3 regions of the Serratia sp. MMO-28 genome follow, and region 3 is predicted to be linked to each of the others. Evidence: predicted binding sites of a transcription regulator. Region 3 holds the regulator's gene; each other region holds the start of a gene.
What was found. Region 3 encodes PurR, which represses purine synthesis genes. Its sites were predicted from a motif close to CANGCAAACGTTTGCNTG; they were not measured.
Positions count from the first base shown of each region.

Region 1: the regulator PurR is predicted to act here: its motif matches at 1,703-1,720, upstream of purM (phosphoribosylformylglycinamidine cyclo-ligase).
Region 2: the regulator PurR is predicted to act here: its motif matches at 2,680-2,697, upstream of cvpA (colicin V production protein).

Region 1 covers NZ_JBBCVB010000003.1:275,783-280,477, forward strand. Annotated here, with positions in the region: gene uraA (uracil permease) at 1-555, opposite strand, end outside; gene upp (uracil phosphoribosyltransferase) at 836-1,462, opposite strand; gene purM (phosphoribosylformylglycinamidine cyclo-ligase) at 1,805-2,842, shown strand; gene purN (phosphoribosylglycinamide formyltransferase) at 2,842-3,480, shown strand; gene speG (spermidine N1-acetyltransferase) at 3,595-4,140, shown strand; gene WG891_RS04370 (DUF1993 domain-containing protein) at 4,183-4,689, opposite strand.
Region 2 covers NZ_JBBCVB010000004.1:199,656-204,350, forward strand. Annotated here, with positions in the region: gene WG891_RS05290 (UbiX family flavin prenyltransferase) at 1-362, opposite strand, end outside; gene purF (amidophosphoribosyltransferase) at 516-2,033, opposite strand; gene cvpA (colicin V production protein) at 2,055-2,555, opposite strand; gene dedD (cell division protein DedD) at 2,845-3,591, opposite strand; gene folC (bifunctional tetrahydrofolate synthase/dihydrofolate synthase) at 3,592-4,695, opposite strand, start outside.
Region 3 covers NZ_JBBCVB010000044.1:25,235-29,929, reverse strand. Annotated here, with positions in the region: gene punC (purine nucleoside transporter PunC) at 1-934, opposite strand, end outside; gene punR (DNA-binding transcriptional activator PunR) at 1,049-1,993, shown strand; gene purR (HTH-type transcriptional repressor PurR) at 1,990-3,015, opposite strand; gene cydH (cytochrome bd-I oxidase subunit CydH) at 3,358-3,447, shown strand; gene sodB (superoxide dismutase [Fe]) at 3,512-4,090, opposite strand; gene WG891_RS25060 (C40 family peptidase) at 4,341-4,695, opposite strand, start outside.

The DNA.
Region 1 (4,695 bases), on a different contig from region 3:
GATCGGGATAATCGCCAGGAAGCCGCGGAACAGCACCGAACCGAGCACGGTCACGCCCAGCGTCACCAGGGAAATTGTGATGGTGGTGCTATCGGCAGAAGTCCCTTCGGCAGGCAGCAGCCCGGCCATATTGGCCGCCACGCCCGCCAGTTCCAAACCGATCACCGCCACGATGGCCCCCATCGCCGCAGGCGGGAAGATCACATCCAGCCAGCCGGTTCCGGCCTTCTTCACAATCAAGGCCACCAGGCAAAACAGCACGCCACACATGATAAAACCGCCGAGCGCCACTTCATAGCCCAGCGGCAACAGCAGCAACACCGGTGAAATAAACGCAAAGCTGGAACCCAGATACGCCGGGATCTTGCCTTTACAGATAAACAGATACAGCAGCGTACCGATGCCGTTGAACAACAGCACCGTCGCCGGGTTGATTTTGAATAAAATCGGCACCAAAACGGTCGCGCCAAACATGGCGAACAGATGCTGGAAACTGAGCGGAATAGTCTGGAGTAACGGCGGGCGTTCGCTGACGCCGATAGCGCGACGGGTCATGGTGTGTTTTTTCCTCTGAATTGTATTAATCAGTTGTTTAAGTTCAGTAAGTTATGCCCAATGGACTTCAAGTTACCGCTAGGCGGCAAGGGCGTGACAAATCGGTCGTAGACTGATTTGCACAGCGCTTGCGCTGGCCCGCAGGGTGAGCCTCAGTATTGAGGCTCATAATCCCTGGGAGCTTATACGTAATAAGTGACCGGGAGTTACATCCCGCCAACAACGCTGTAGCTTGAAAGACGAAGGGCATAAAAAAGCCGACTCTCTGGTCGGCTCGACGTTATTTTGTACCAAATATCTTATCGCCGGCATCACCCAGGCCAGGCACGATGTAGCCCTTCTCATTGAGGCACTGATCGATGGAAGCGGTATACAGTTCAACATCCGGGTGCGCTTTTTCCAGCGCTTTGATCCCTTCTGGTGCGGCCACCAGCACCAGCACCTTGATGCTGGTACAGCCGGCCTTCTTCAGCAGATCGATGGTAGCAATCATCGAACCACCGGTCGCCAGCATCGGGTCAACCACCAGCGCCAAACGCTCTGAGATGTTGGAAACCAGTTTCTGGAAATAAGGCACCGGCTCCAGGGTTTCTTCATCACGATAAACCCCAACCACGCTGATACGCGCGCTCGGTACGTGCTCCAGCACCCCTTCCATCATACCCAGACCGGCACGCAGGATCGGTACGACGGTAATTTTTTTCCCTTTGATCTGATCGACTTCAACCGGCCCGCACCAACCTTCGATGGTGACTTTTTCCGTCGCCAGATCGGCGGTCGCTTCATAGGTCAGCAAACTACCCACTTCAGAAGCCAGCTCACGAAAGCGTTTGGTACTGATATCATGTTCGCGCATCAGGCCAAGCTTGTGTTTAACCAGCGGGTGTTTCACCTCAACGATCTTCATCATTATTCTCCTATTAAGGCGGTTGACGGCCAAAAAAATCGCGGGATTATACCGCCTTTTCCCACGAGCGCCACTACCAATAGCCGGATCGAGATCAACAAAAGGTCGATAATCATTATATACCCAATAAATTCCAGTCAACGGTTTATAGTCATTGTCCCCATCCTCATCACCTGGTTGACCTGATTAGCAAACGCCAGGGTCCGATGAAACGAAAAATGGAAGCTGGCCGATAAGGCTCTCGCAAACGTTTGCTTGCGCTGTTAGAATTGCCGCGCCTTATTCCGGAACCAACACCGGAAGCACCGTTTTCAAACCGCAAACCGTCGTGGGGATCGCGCAGTGACCGACAAAACCTCTCTCAGCTATAAAGACGCAGGTGTCGATATCGATGCTGGCAACGCATTGGTAGACCGCATCAAAGGTGTAGTTAAACAGACCCGCCGCCCCGAAGTGATGGGTGGTCTGGGCGGATTTGGTGCCCTGTGTGCGTTGCCGCAGAAATACCGCGAACCGATACTGGTTTCGGGTACCGACGGCGTGGGCACCAAGCTGCGTCTGGCGATGGATCTGAAACGCCACGACACCATCGGCATCGATCTGGTTGCGATGTGTGTGAACGATCTGGTGGTTCAGGGGGCTGAACCACTGTTCTTCCTGGATTACTACGCGACCGGCAAACTGGACGTCGACACCGCCACCAGCGTGATCACCGGCATCGCCGAAGGCTGTAAGCAGTCCGGCTGTGCGCTGGTGGGTGGCGAAACCGCCGAAATGCCGGGCATGTACCACGGTGAGGATTACGACGTCGCCGGTTTCTGCGTCGGCGTGGTCGAAAAATCTGAAATCATCGACGGCAGCAAAGTGCAGCCGGGTGATGCGCTGATCGCCCTGGGCGCTTCCGGCCCGCACTCTAACGGGTATTCGCTGGTACGCAAGATCCTCGAAGTCAGCAATACCGATCCTACGACCACCACGCTAGCCGGCAAATCGCTGGCGGATCATCTGCTGGCACCGACCAAAATTTATGTCAAATCGGTGCTGGAACTGATTGCCAAAGTGGACGTACACGCGATTGCTCACCTGACCGGCGGCGGTTTCTGGGAAAACATCCCGCGCGTGCTGCCAGAAGGCATGCAGGCGGTGATTGACGAGTCGAGCTGGGAGTGGCCAGCGATCTTCAGTTGGCTGCAACAGGCAGGTAACGTCAGCCGCCATGAAATGTACCGCACCTTTAACTGTGGCGTGGGCATGGTGATTGCGCTGCCGGAAGAGGCGGTTGAAGAAGCCATCGCTTTGTTGACCGCAGCCGGTGAAAAAGCCTGGAAGATCGGTAAACTGACCGCTTCTTCTGACGAACAACAAGTGGTTATTCAGTGATGAAAAAGATTGTGGTGTTGGTCTCCGGCCAGGGGAGCAATCTCCAGGCGTTGATTGATGCCTGCCAGCAGGGCCGGATTGCCGCCAATATTGTGGCGGTATTCAGCAACAAGGCCCAGGCCTATGGCCTGCAACGTGCCGAAGAGGCTGGCATTGCCGCACATGCGCTTGATGCCAAAACCTTTGCCGACCGTGAAGCCTTCGATGCCGCACTGGCCGAGGCCATTGACCAGTATCAGCCCGATCTGGTGGTGTTGGCCGGTTATATGCGCATCCTCAGCCATGCCTTCGTCCAGCACTATGCCGGGCGCATGCTGAACATCCACCCATCATTGCTGCCGAAATATCCTGGCCTGCATACCCACCGCCAGGCGATCGACAACGGTGACAGCGAGCACGGTACCTCGGTGCATTTTGTCACCGAACAGCTCGACGGCGGCCCGGTTGTCCTGCAAGCCAAGGTGCCCATTTTCCCCGGTGACGAAGAAGATGAGGTGATAGAACGTGTGCAAACACAGGAACACCACATTTACCCACTGGTGGTGAACTGGTTTGTTACCGGGCGGCTGACCATGAGTGATAACGCGGCCTGGCTCGACGGTGAACGCTTGCCCGCACAAGGCTATGCCGCAGACTAGCGCTGGCAATCTGAATACAGCCTAAACGGTGCCCTGAGTGGTGCCGTTTTTTTTCGCCCTCATCCAATTCCCGGCGTTATACTTTACGCATATTCATTATGTTGAGGAGAAGGTATGCCGAGCACCACCAGCGTCAAATTACGCCCACTGGAACGGGAGGATTTGACGTTCGTTCACCAGATGGATAACAACGCCAGCGTGATGCGCTACTGGTTTGAAGAGCCGTATGAGGCCTTTGTCGAACTGGTCGATCTGTACGACAAGCACATTCACGATCAGAGCGAGCGGCGCTTTATCATTGAGCATGAAGGGGCCAAAGTTGGCCTGGTAGAACTGGTGGAGATCGACCACATCCACCGCCGTGCCGAATTCCAGATCATCATCGATCCGGCCCATCAGGGCAAAGGCTACGCCAGCACCGCCGCCAAACTGGCGATGGATTATGGTTTTTCCGTGCTCAATCTCTACAAGCTGTATCTGATCGTCGACAAAGAGAACCCGAAGGCGATTCACATTTACAGCAAATTGGGGTTCGAAGTGGAAGGCGAACTGATCGACGAATTTTTCGTTAACGGCGAATACCGCACCGTACTGCGCATGTGTATTTTCCAACCGCAGTATCTGGCAAAGTTCAAAACGCCGCCGGTAGCACTTAAGTAAGCGCTCACCGGGGAGCTGCGTGCTCCCCGGCTGATCGCCAGGTTAGACCTTGCCCAGATAGTCCATTTTACCCAGTTCAACCCCCTGATGGCGCAGAATGGCGTAAGCCGTGGTCAGATGGAAATAAAAATTAGGCAGGGCAAAGGTCAGCAGATAATCCTCCGCCGTAAAGTTGAATTCCCGCGTTTTGCTTTGCAGTGTAATAGTCCGCCCGTCAGAATCGGCAAAATCATGCGCTTGGAAACGTTGCAAATAGGCGATGGTTTTCTCAATACGCTGATGTAACTCAGCAAAACTGGCCTCATTGTCCGGCATCACCGGCACTTCCTGGCCACTCAATCTGGCAACGGCACCTTTCGCCGTATCGCTGGTGATCTGCACCTGCCGCAGCAAAGGGAACATATCCGCTGCCAGCCGGGCCTCCAGCAGCGTGCTTTCAGCTCGCTGTTTTTCACGCAGAAACTGCTCGCCTTTCAGCAATAAAGACGACAGATTCTGCAAACCGCGGACAAACTGCGCAGGGGAATGGGCGTAAATCGACAATGACATAAAACC
Region 2 (4,695 bases), on a different contig from region 3:
CACAGCACCAAAGGCCGACGTTCTTTCAGCACCACATCCGCAGCACGCGTCAGCAAACCATCGCTGTAGCTATTGACAATACCGGATAAGGTTTTGATTGAGCAAGGTAAAATGACCATTCCTAGCGTTTTGAATGAACCAGACGAGATCGTGGCAGCAATATCGCGCACGTCATGCACCACATCGGCCAATGCCTGGACATCGCGCAGGTTCAGTGAGGTTTCCAGTGCCAATGTCTGTCGCGCGGCATGGCTCATTACCAGATGGGTTTCCACACCTTCAACGCCACGTAATACCTGCAACAGACGTACGCCGTAGATTGCGCCGCTGGCGCCGGAAATACCGATAATGAGTTTTTTCATGAATGGGGCCTCTGCCTGGAATATCTGGTTAGGATAGTCGAATCTTGGCAGACTTTGCAGCAACCTTCGTTGCTTACTCTATCAGAGGAGAGAGGAGATGCACCGCCGTGGGCAGCGCGGTGCATCTTTTTGGCGCGAAACCAGGCTGTATGCCTAGCCTTCGTTGTGCATTTCCAGGTTTTCCGCTTCCGTTTGCCCGCGCAACGCTTTGGCATCGTCATTACGCAGCGCTTCCAGATATTCCAGATAGCTCTGGTCAACATCTTTGGTCACGTAAATGCCGTTAAACACCGAGCATTCAAACTGGGTAATGTCTGGATTCTCTTCGCGTACCGCTTCGATCAGATCGTTCAGATCCTGGAAAATCAGGCCATCGGCGCCGATGAGTTGGCGGATTTCATCCACCTCACGCCCGTGGGCGATAAGCTCGGTGGCACTCGGCATATCAATACCATAAACGTTCGGGAAACGGATTTCCGGCGCGGCAGAAGCCAGATAAACGCGTTTAGCCCCGGCATCACGTGCCATTTCCACAATCTGCTCAGAAGTGGTGCCACGAACGATCGAGTCATCCACCAACAGCACGTTCTTGTCGCGGAACTCGGCACGATTGGCATTCAGCTTACGGCGCACCGACTGGCGGCGAGCCTGCTGGCCAGGCATGATAAAAGTGCGGCCGACATAGCGGTTTTTCACAAAGCCCTGACGATAGGGTTTATCCAGGATACGCGCGATTTCCAGCGCGATATCACAAGAAGTTTCCGGGATCGGGATCACCACATCGATATCCAGATCTTCCCACTCGCGAGCAATCTTTTCGCCCAGCTTTTGCCCCATACGCACGCGGGCGCTGTAGACAGAAATCTTGTCCATAAAGGAATCTGGGCGGGCAAAGTAGACATATTCGAACAGGCATGGATTGGTTTTGGGGTTCTCTGCACACTGGCGGGTGAACAGTTGGCCTTTTTCGGTGATGTAGACCGCTTCACCCGGTGCCACGTCCCGCAAGAATTCAAAGCCCAGCGTATCCAGCGCGACGCTCTCGGATGCCACCATGTACTCACAGCGGCCATCTTCCAACGCGCGCTTGCCGATCACCAAGGGGCGAATACCGTTAGGATCGCGGAACGCGACCAGTCCATGACCGATAATCATCGCCACACAGGCATAGGCACCGCGCAGTTGCTGATGCATTGCCGCTACCGCGGTGAAAATATTATCGGACTCCAGCGGATAGTGCTGGAAACGGTCAAGCTCGGTGGCCAGCACGTTCAGCAGAATCTCGGAATCGGACGTGGTGTTGACATGACGGCGGCCACTTTCAAACAACTTCTGGCGCAGTTCATGGGCGTTGGTCAGGTTGCCGTTGTGAGCCAGCGTAATACCGAACGGCGAGTTGACGTAGAAAGGCTGCGCCTCTGAAGCACTGGAGCTGCCTGCAGTGGGGTAACGCACGTGGCCGATCCCCATATTGCCCTGCAAACGTTGCATATGCCGTGCTTCAAACACATCCTTCACCAGACCGTTTGCTTTACGCAGACGGAACCCGTTATGGGCATCAATGGTGACGATGCCTGCGGCATCTTGTCCACGGTGCTGAAGCACCGTCAACGCATCATAAATCGACTGGTTTACCGGCATAAAACCGGCGATACCGACAATACCGCACATGTTGTTTTTTCCTCTAAGCCGCTACTGCCCCGGTAAATGGGACGGTAAGAAACTCGACGTGCTCTGCAGGTAGTCAAAAAACCACCTGATGATATAGCTGAACTGGGGAATAAGCTGTGACTGTTTCCAATCCGCACTTTGTGACAGGGTGGTAAAGGTATCCAGGAAAAACAGTATCGCCGCCACAATCAACACGCCGCGCAATGCGCCGAAACACACGCCCAGCACCCGATCGGTGCCCGATAACCCCGTTTTCTCTACCAGTGAACCAATCACATAGTTAACGATAGCGCCTACAATCAGCGTTGCGATAAACAAAATGGCAATCGCAATGCCGTTCCTTACCAGTTCATCTTCAAAACGAGTGAAATAGGCTGCAAGGTAAGGGTAGAAATGGCTGGCAACAAAGAACGCACATCCCCATGTCACCAGTGACAAGGCTTCACGTACAAAACCTCGGATCAGGCTCACCAGAGCCGAAAATCCAATCAACGCTAAAATGACGTAATCAATCCAGACCATGACCATTCCAATAATGAATCGCCCCTTGCACTCCCTTTATCCTTCACGCTGCATCGCTGCTGAGTGCCTCGATACGGCTCGAATGCTATCGGGTATGACCAATTCGCGGCGAATTCTAACAGAAAAAGAAAACGTTTGCGTAGGGGATTTCCCACCACGTAACAAATAAAAAACGGCGATAAAAAATTTCTTAATCGCCGCGCCCACATAGGTGGTTTCGCCCTTGAAAGGCGCACTTTCATTGATGTTTCTACCGCCCCTCCCCCGGAGAGGAGGGAGCGGGAGCCTGTCAGCGTGCACTATAGGCTTTCACCTGCCCGCTCAGGCCACTAATGCCATTCAATGCAGGCAGTGACGCTTGCAGCTTCTGCTTCGACGCATCCGGCCCGACGAAGATCCGCGTAATCTCGCCCTGCACCGGGGTTGAAGGCACGGTATAAGCGCGGTAGCCAGATAAACGCAGCGAGGCGACGATCTCGTTAACCTTGGCGGCATTTTTCAGCGCCCCCAGCTGCACCACATAAGCCTGCCCTACCGGCGCTTTTTCTTCAGCCGCGGGTTTTGGCTCTGGCTTCGGTTCGGGTTTAGGCTCCGGCTTCACTTCTGGCTTAGGTTCCACCTTCGGTGGCACAATCGGTTTTGGCTTCACCTCCACCGGTTTGGTGTCCACCGGTTTCGGCTTGGGCTGTGGCACCGGCTTGGTTTCGATCGGCGGTGGAGTTACCGCGGCTGGCTGCTGCTGTTCCTGCTGCTGCCCACGTTGATTATTTACCACCTGCTGGGCTGCTGCTTCGGATGCCGCTTGCTGTTCAACCAAGGCACCTGCCCCTTCCGGCGGCTGTGCAGGCAACGGCTGATTCACCGGCGGTATCACGTCGGTTTCATGCACATCACCCGGTTTCGGCACCAGAGGAATGGCTGCGAACTCATCCTCATAATGTCTCTTCTTTCCGTCCAGCAACCCCGGCAGGATAATGACCCCCAGAGCAACCAGAATCACGGTGCCAACCAGTCGGTTCTGAAATTTACTTGCCACTCACGCTCCCCGCCTCTCGTCTAACGCCGCCATCACGTGTGCAACGGTGTGGAACGAACCGCAGACGATCACAATGTCCTGAAGATCTGCATCCTGCATCGCCTGACGCCAGGCAGTTTGGACATCGCTAAACTGCCGCGGTTCCGTTAAATGCTGCGCCAGCAGCGCAACGCTGGCACCGCGCGGGCCCTCCAGCGGGGCGCAGTACCAGACATCCACCTGCCCGCTCAGGCAAGCCAGCGTACCGGCAATGTCTTTATCCGACAGCATGCCCACCACGGCACGCACCTTGCCGCCATTGCGTGGCAACTTCGCCAGTTGCCCGGCCAGATAGGCCGCCGCATGCGGGTTATGCGCCACGTCCAGGATCAGCAACGGTTCCCGCTGCACAATCTGGAAGCGCCCTGGCAGAGTTGCCTGCTGTAATCCGGCAAAAATCGCTTTCTCATCGATCTCAAGCGCAGAATAGTGCAGTGCTGCCAGCGCGGTTGCCGCATTGGCCAGCGGCACGTTTGGCAGCGGCAGATTGGTCAGCCTGGTGCCATCCCCCTCCCATTGCCAGCGTTCACCCTGCTCGCTGAAGTTCCAGGCATCGCCACGGCGGTACAGCGGAACGGCCAGATTCTCTGCCACTTGCTGAATGCTGAGCGGCATATCCGGTTCGCCGACGATCGCCGGTTTGCCGCTGCGGAAAATCCCCGCTTTCTCACGGCCAATGCTTTCGCGATCGCTCCCCAGCCAGTCGGTGTGATCCAGGGCGATACTGGTTACCACCGCCACGCTCGGGTCGACGATATTGGTCGCGTCCAAGCGCCCGCCCAGCCCGACTTCCAGGATCACCACGTCAAGCTTAGCCTGTTTGAACAGTTGCAACGCCGACAGCGTACCGAATTCGAAATAGGTCAGAGAGGTTGCACCACGCCCGGCTTCAATGGCCGCAAACGAGCGGCTATGTTCCGCTTCGCTCAGTTCCTCCCCCTGAACGCGTACCCGCTCGGTATAACGCACCAGGTGCGGTGAACTGTAGACACCAACACGTAACCCGGCGGCCAGCAGGATAGCTTCCAGCGTACGGCAGGTGGTGCCTTTGCCGTTGGTACCGGC
Region 3 (4,695 bases):
CCATCAGGCAGAACGGGATAAGCAGGCTGGTTAATGTCGGTTGACTCAGCGTAGCGACCAGATACAACGCCACCATACTTATGCCATAAGCTATCAGCAGCCACGGCAACAGCGTTTTGCCAGAAATGCGGTTTAAGGCAGTGCGGCAACCGTAACCCCCCAATAAAAAGGCCAGCGTCTGCGGAACATAGCTCAGGCCGATATCGTTCGGGCTGTATCCCATATTGCCGAGAATAAAGGGTGAACCGGTCAACCAGGCAAAGAAACTGGCAGAACAGGCAGCAAAGATCATCACGTTGCCGCTGAAAACCGGCGACTTCAGGATTTGCAGGAAGCTGAGGGTGGGTTTTTTATCGGCAGAAGGCACGATTCTGGCCGTTTCTTTCAGTAGCAGGGTGGGAACGAACAATAAAGCGGCAATACCCAGCAGCACGGTAAAAATGGCCCGCCAGCCCAGATGATTCAGCAGCCAGGCACCCACCAGTGGCGCTAACGCCGGAGAAAGGGCAACCAGCGGCATGATGGTGGCGAAAATGCGGTTCACTTTACCATCGCGATAGCGATCCACCACGATAGCCTGCCAGGTCACGGCAGCGGAACAAACGCCAATCGCCTGGATGAAGCGTAATGACCACAGTTGCAGGGCATTTTGCACCCACAACATCCCCAGGCAGCCGAGCGCAAACAGCCCCAGGCCAAGCAGCAGAACCGGTTTGCGGCCCAGATGGTCAGAGAGTGGTCCCCACACCAGTTGAGCAAAGGCGAAACCCGCCAGAAAGATACTCAGGCTGGCGCTGATGGCTCCGGCAGAGATTTGCAAATCCTGTTGCATGGCGCTGAAAGCGGGCAGATACATATCGGTTGCCAGATAGCCCAGCATACTCAGGCCCGCGAGATAAAACATAAATCCAAAATTTTGCATGGTATTTCTCATTAACATTTTCTTATTGCAGGTTTTTTAGCGGCGGCAAGTGTATCCGGCTGGATCTCTGCTTGTGAAACGGTAATATTTGCTAGGTGCTGTTAAAAAAATTGAAGGCAAAAGAAGATGTGGTCTGAATATTCTCTCGATGTGGTTGACGCGGTAGCGCGCACCGGCAGTTTCAGCGCGGCGGCACAGGAACTGCATCGTGTGCCGTCAGCCGTGAGTTACACCGTACGGCAACTGGAACAATGGTTGGCCGTATCGCTGTTTGAACGCCGCCACCGTGATGTGGAACTGACGCCTGCCGGTGTGCTGTTTGTCAAAGAGGCGCGCACTGTTATCAAAAAAATGCTTGATACTCGCCGTCAATGCCAGCAGGTAGCCAATGGCTGGCGCGGGCAGTTAAGAATCGCGGTGGATATTATTGTCAAGCCGCAGCGCAGCCGCCAACTGGTGCTGGATTTTTATCGTCACTTTCCCGATGTGGAACTGATGGTGCAGCCGGAAGTGTTTAACGGCGTGTGGGATGCGCTGGTGGATGGCCGAGCTGAGATGGCGATCGGTGCCACGCGTGCCGTGCCGGTGGGCGGGGGATTTGCCTTTCGCGACATGGGTTTTATGAACTGGCTGTGCGTGGTGAGTGCCACACATCCCTTGGCCTCCCTGACCGGCCTGCTGCGTAACGAGCAATTGCGGCCCTATCCCTCTTTGTTGCTTGAGGATACTTCGCGCAACTTACCGAAACGCGTGACCTGGTCTTTGGATAATCAGCGGCGGCTGACCGTGCCCGATTGGGTTTCTGCTGTCGACTGCTTACGCAGTGGGCTGTGTGTTGGCATGGTGCCCGCGCATCGCGTGCTGCCGTTAGTGCAAAGCGGCGAACTGGTAGCCTTGCAACTGTATGAACCGTTCCCCGCCAGCGCCTGTTGCCTGACCTGGCAGCAGAATGCGCAGTCACCGGCGATGGCCTGGCTGCTGGAGTATCTCGGGGACAGTGAAACGCTCAACCAGGAGTGGCTGAGCGAAGAAGTGCCGGGCAGCGTCGAGGTGCCCGGCACAGGCGCTTAACGGCGGTAGTCGATGAACGGGCCGTCGGCCACGGAGCGGCGCTCGATCAGTTTGGGATGCACTTCAATCACCTGGGATTCTTCACGCTTGCTGATAATGCGATCCAGCAACATGGTGAAAGCCATCTCCCCCAGGTGCTCTTTCGGCTGATGGATGGTGGTCAGGGCCGGGGTGAAATAGCGCGCATTACGCACGTTGTCATAACCGATCACCGAAATATCCTGCGGGACGCGCAGCCCCAGCTCGTCGGCGGCACAGATAGCGCCCATCGCCATAATATCGCCGCCGCAGAATACCGCCGTAGGTCGGTGCTTTTGTGACAGGATCTGGTGCATGGCCTTATAGCCTGAATCGGGCTCAAAATCCCCTTGGACGATCCACTCTTCACGCACGTCTACATTGGCTTCCTTCAGGGCTTTGAGGAAGCCCTGATGGCGGCCGCCGCCGGTGTTGCGCGACAATTGGCCTGGAATCGCACCGATATCGCGGTGGCCGCGTTCCAGCAGATAGCGGCCAGCCAGATAGCCGCCTTCAAAGGCGTTATCAATAATGGTGTCGGTGAAATCCCCGCGTGCGGCGCCCCAGTCCATCACCACCATCGGGATATGGCGATAATCCTCCAACATGCCCAGTAACTGGTCCGGGTATTCGGAGCACATGATCAGCAAGCCATCGACGCGTTTTTGCGCCAGCATCGCCAGATAAGCGCGCTGTTTATCGAGGTTATTGTGCGAGTTACAGAGGATCAGGGTATAGCCTTTGCTATAGCAACTGTTTTCCACCGCCTCGATCACCTCAGCAAAATAGGGGGCTTCGCTTGAGGTGGCAAGCAAACCGATCGACTTGGTGTGATTAACCTTAAGGCTGCGCGCAACGGCACTGGGTGAATAGTGCAGTTCCTTGATCGCCGCCCTCACGGCTTCTTTGGTTTCTTCGGCGACGAAACGCGTTTTATTGATGACGTGCGAAACGGTGGTGGTGGAAACGCCAGCGCGCTTGGCGACATCTTTAATCGTTGCCATGTAAAGAATGACTCCTGAACCCACATGTTACAGCATGTAAGTATGATGTTAATCGTTTGCCTGCGTATACCTATCGTCTCACTGGATATAACCTCTCCAGGGAAGCGGAAGCTGAGTTTTTAGGGCTGAGATCGTAAGCCGTTTGAACAGGAGGGGCATTTTGCCGGTACGCAGTTGTGAACTGCGGATTTTGTCCCATATTGGCGCAAAGTGGAAGATCTATTCAGCATTATAACTTGGGAAATGATAACAAGATTTTAGTCACGAACTGTGTGAAAATGATTTGACGCATTAATCGTGTGGATTTTATGCTTAGCACAGCCAATCTGATAGGGAGTCGTTATGGATACCGATTTGAAGATGTCGTTGATCACCACCGTTTGTGCATTGGCAATGATTATTGTTTTTGGTTTTATCGCAGCATTGAACTAACTTCATAGCAAAAATAATAAAGGCGCAGCATGCTGCGCCTTGTTATCACATCACATCCCGGCCGTTACGCCAGATTCTTTGCCACGAATGCCCAGTTGACCAATGCCCAGAAGTTTTCCAGGTATTTTGGACGCGCATTGCGGTAGTCGATGTAGTAGGCATGTTCCCACACGTCAACGGTCAGCAGCGGTTTGTCTTCACCGGTCAGCGGGGTAGCCGCATTTGAGGTGTTGACGATCGCCAGCGTTCCATCCGCTTTTTTCACCAGCCAGGTCCAACCTGCGCCGAAGTTTTTCACGGCGGCATCGGTGAATTGCTCTTTAAACGCGGCAAAAGAACCGAAGGATTTGGCGATCGCATCAGCAACGGCACCCGTTGGTTCATTGCCACCCTGTGGTGACAGGCAATGCCAATAGAAGGTGTGGTTCCACACCTGCGCTGCGTTGTTGAACACACCGCCGGTAGAGGTCTTGATGATCTCTTCCAGGGTTTTGCCTTCGAACTCGCTGCCTTTCACCAGGTTGTTCAGGTTAACCACGTAGGTGTTATGGTGTTTGCCATAGTGGTATTCCAGGGTTTCTGCAGAAATGTGCGGTTCGAGAGCGTTCTTCTCATACGGTAATGCAGGTAATTCAAACGACATTGCTTTCTCCTTTTTATATACAGCACTATTGTTCCGCTACCCTCCAACCCGATGGCTGACGGAGGAAAACAGAAGGGTTGTGTGTTTTTTATGGACAATAATCTTAGCAACTTTCCGGGTGAAAAAAAGGTTTAAAGCATGTTAAGCGGCTGATTGATTAAAGCATCGGCAGGAAAGGGCGGCTGGCTGAGGGTTCAGCCGCCCTCGTCACCCTTCAAGCCACAACTTGACGTTGCTCGGGTGGGATAAATCAACGGATAGTTTTTGGTGTCACAACCCGGCGAGCACCAATGTAGTGGTTTTGCCAGTAGTCGTTATCCAACTGGCTGACGCGGATTTCTTCGCCGGTGCGCGGGGACTGGATAAACTTGCCGTTACCGAGATACACGCCAACGTGATCGGCAGTGCCGCGGTTGTTGATGCGGAAGAACACCAGATCGCCGGTCTCCAACTCGCTCTTTTTGATCGGCGCGGCATCACGCAGGTGATACATTTCATTGGCGGTACGCGGCATTTTGATTTTCACCACGTCTTTATAGGCGTAATAAATCAGGCCGCTGCAGTCAAACCCGGTATGTGGCGAAGAACCGCCCCATTGGTAAGGT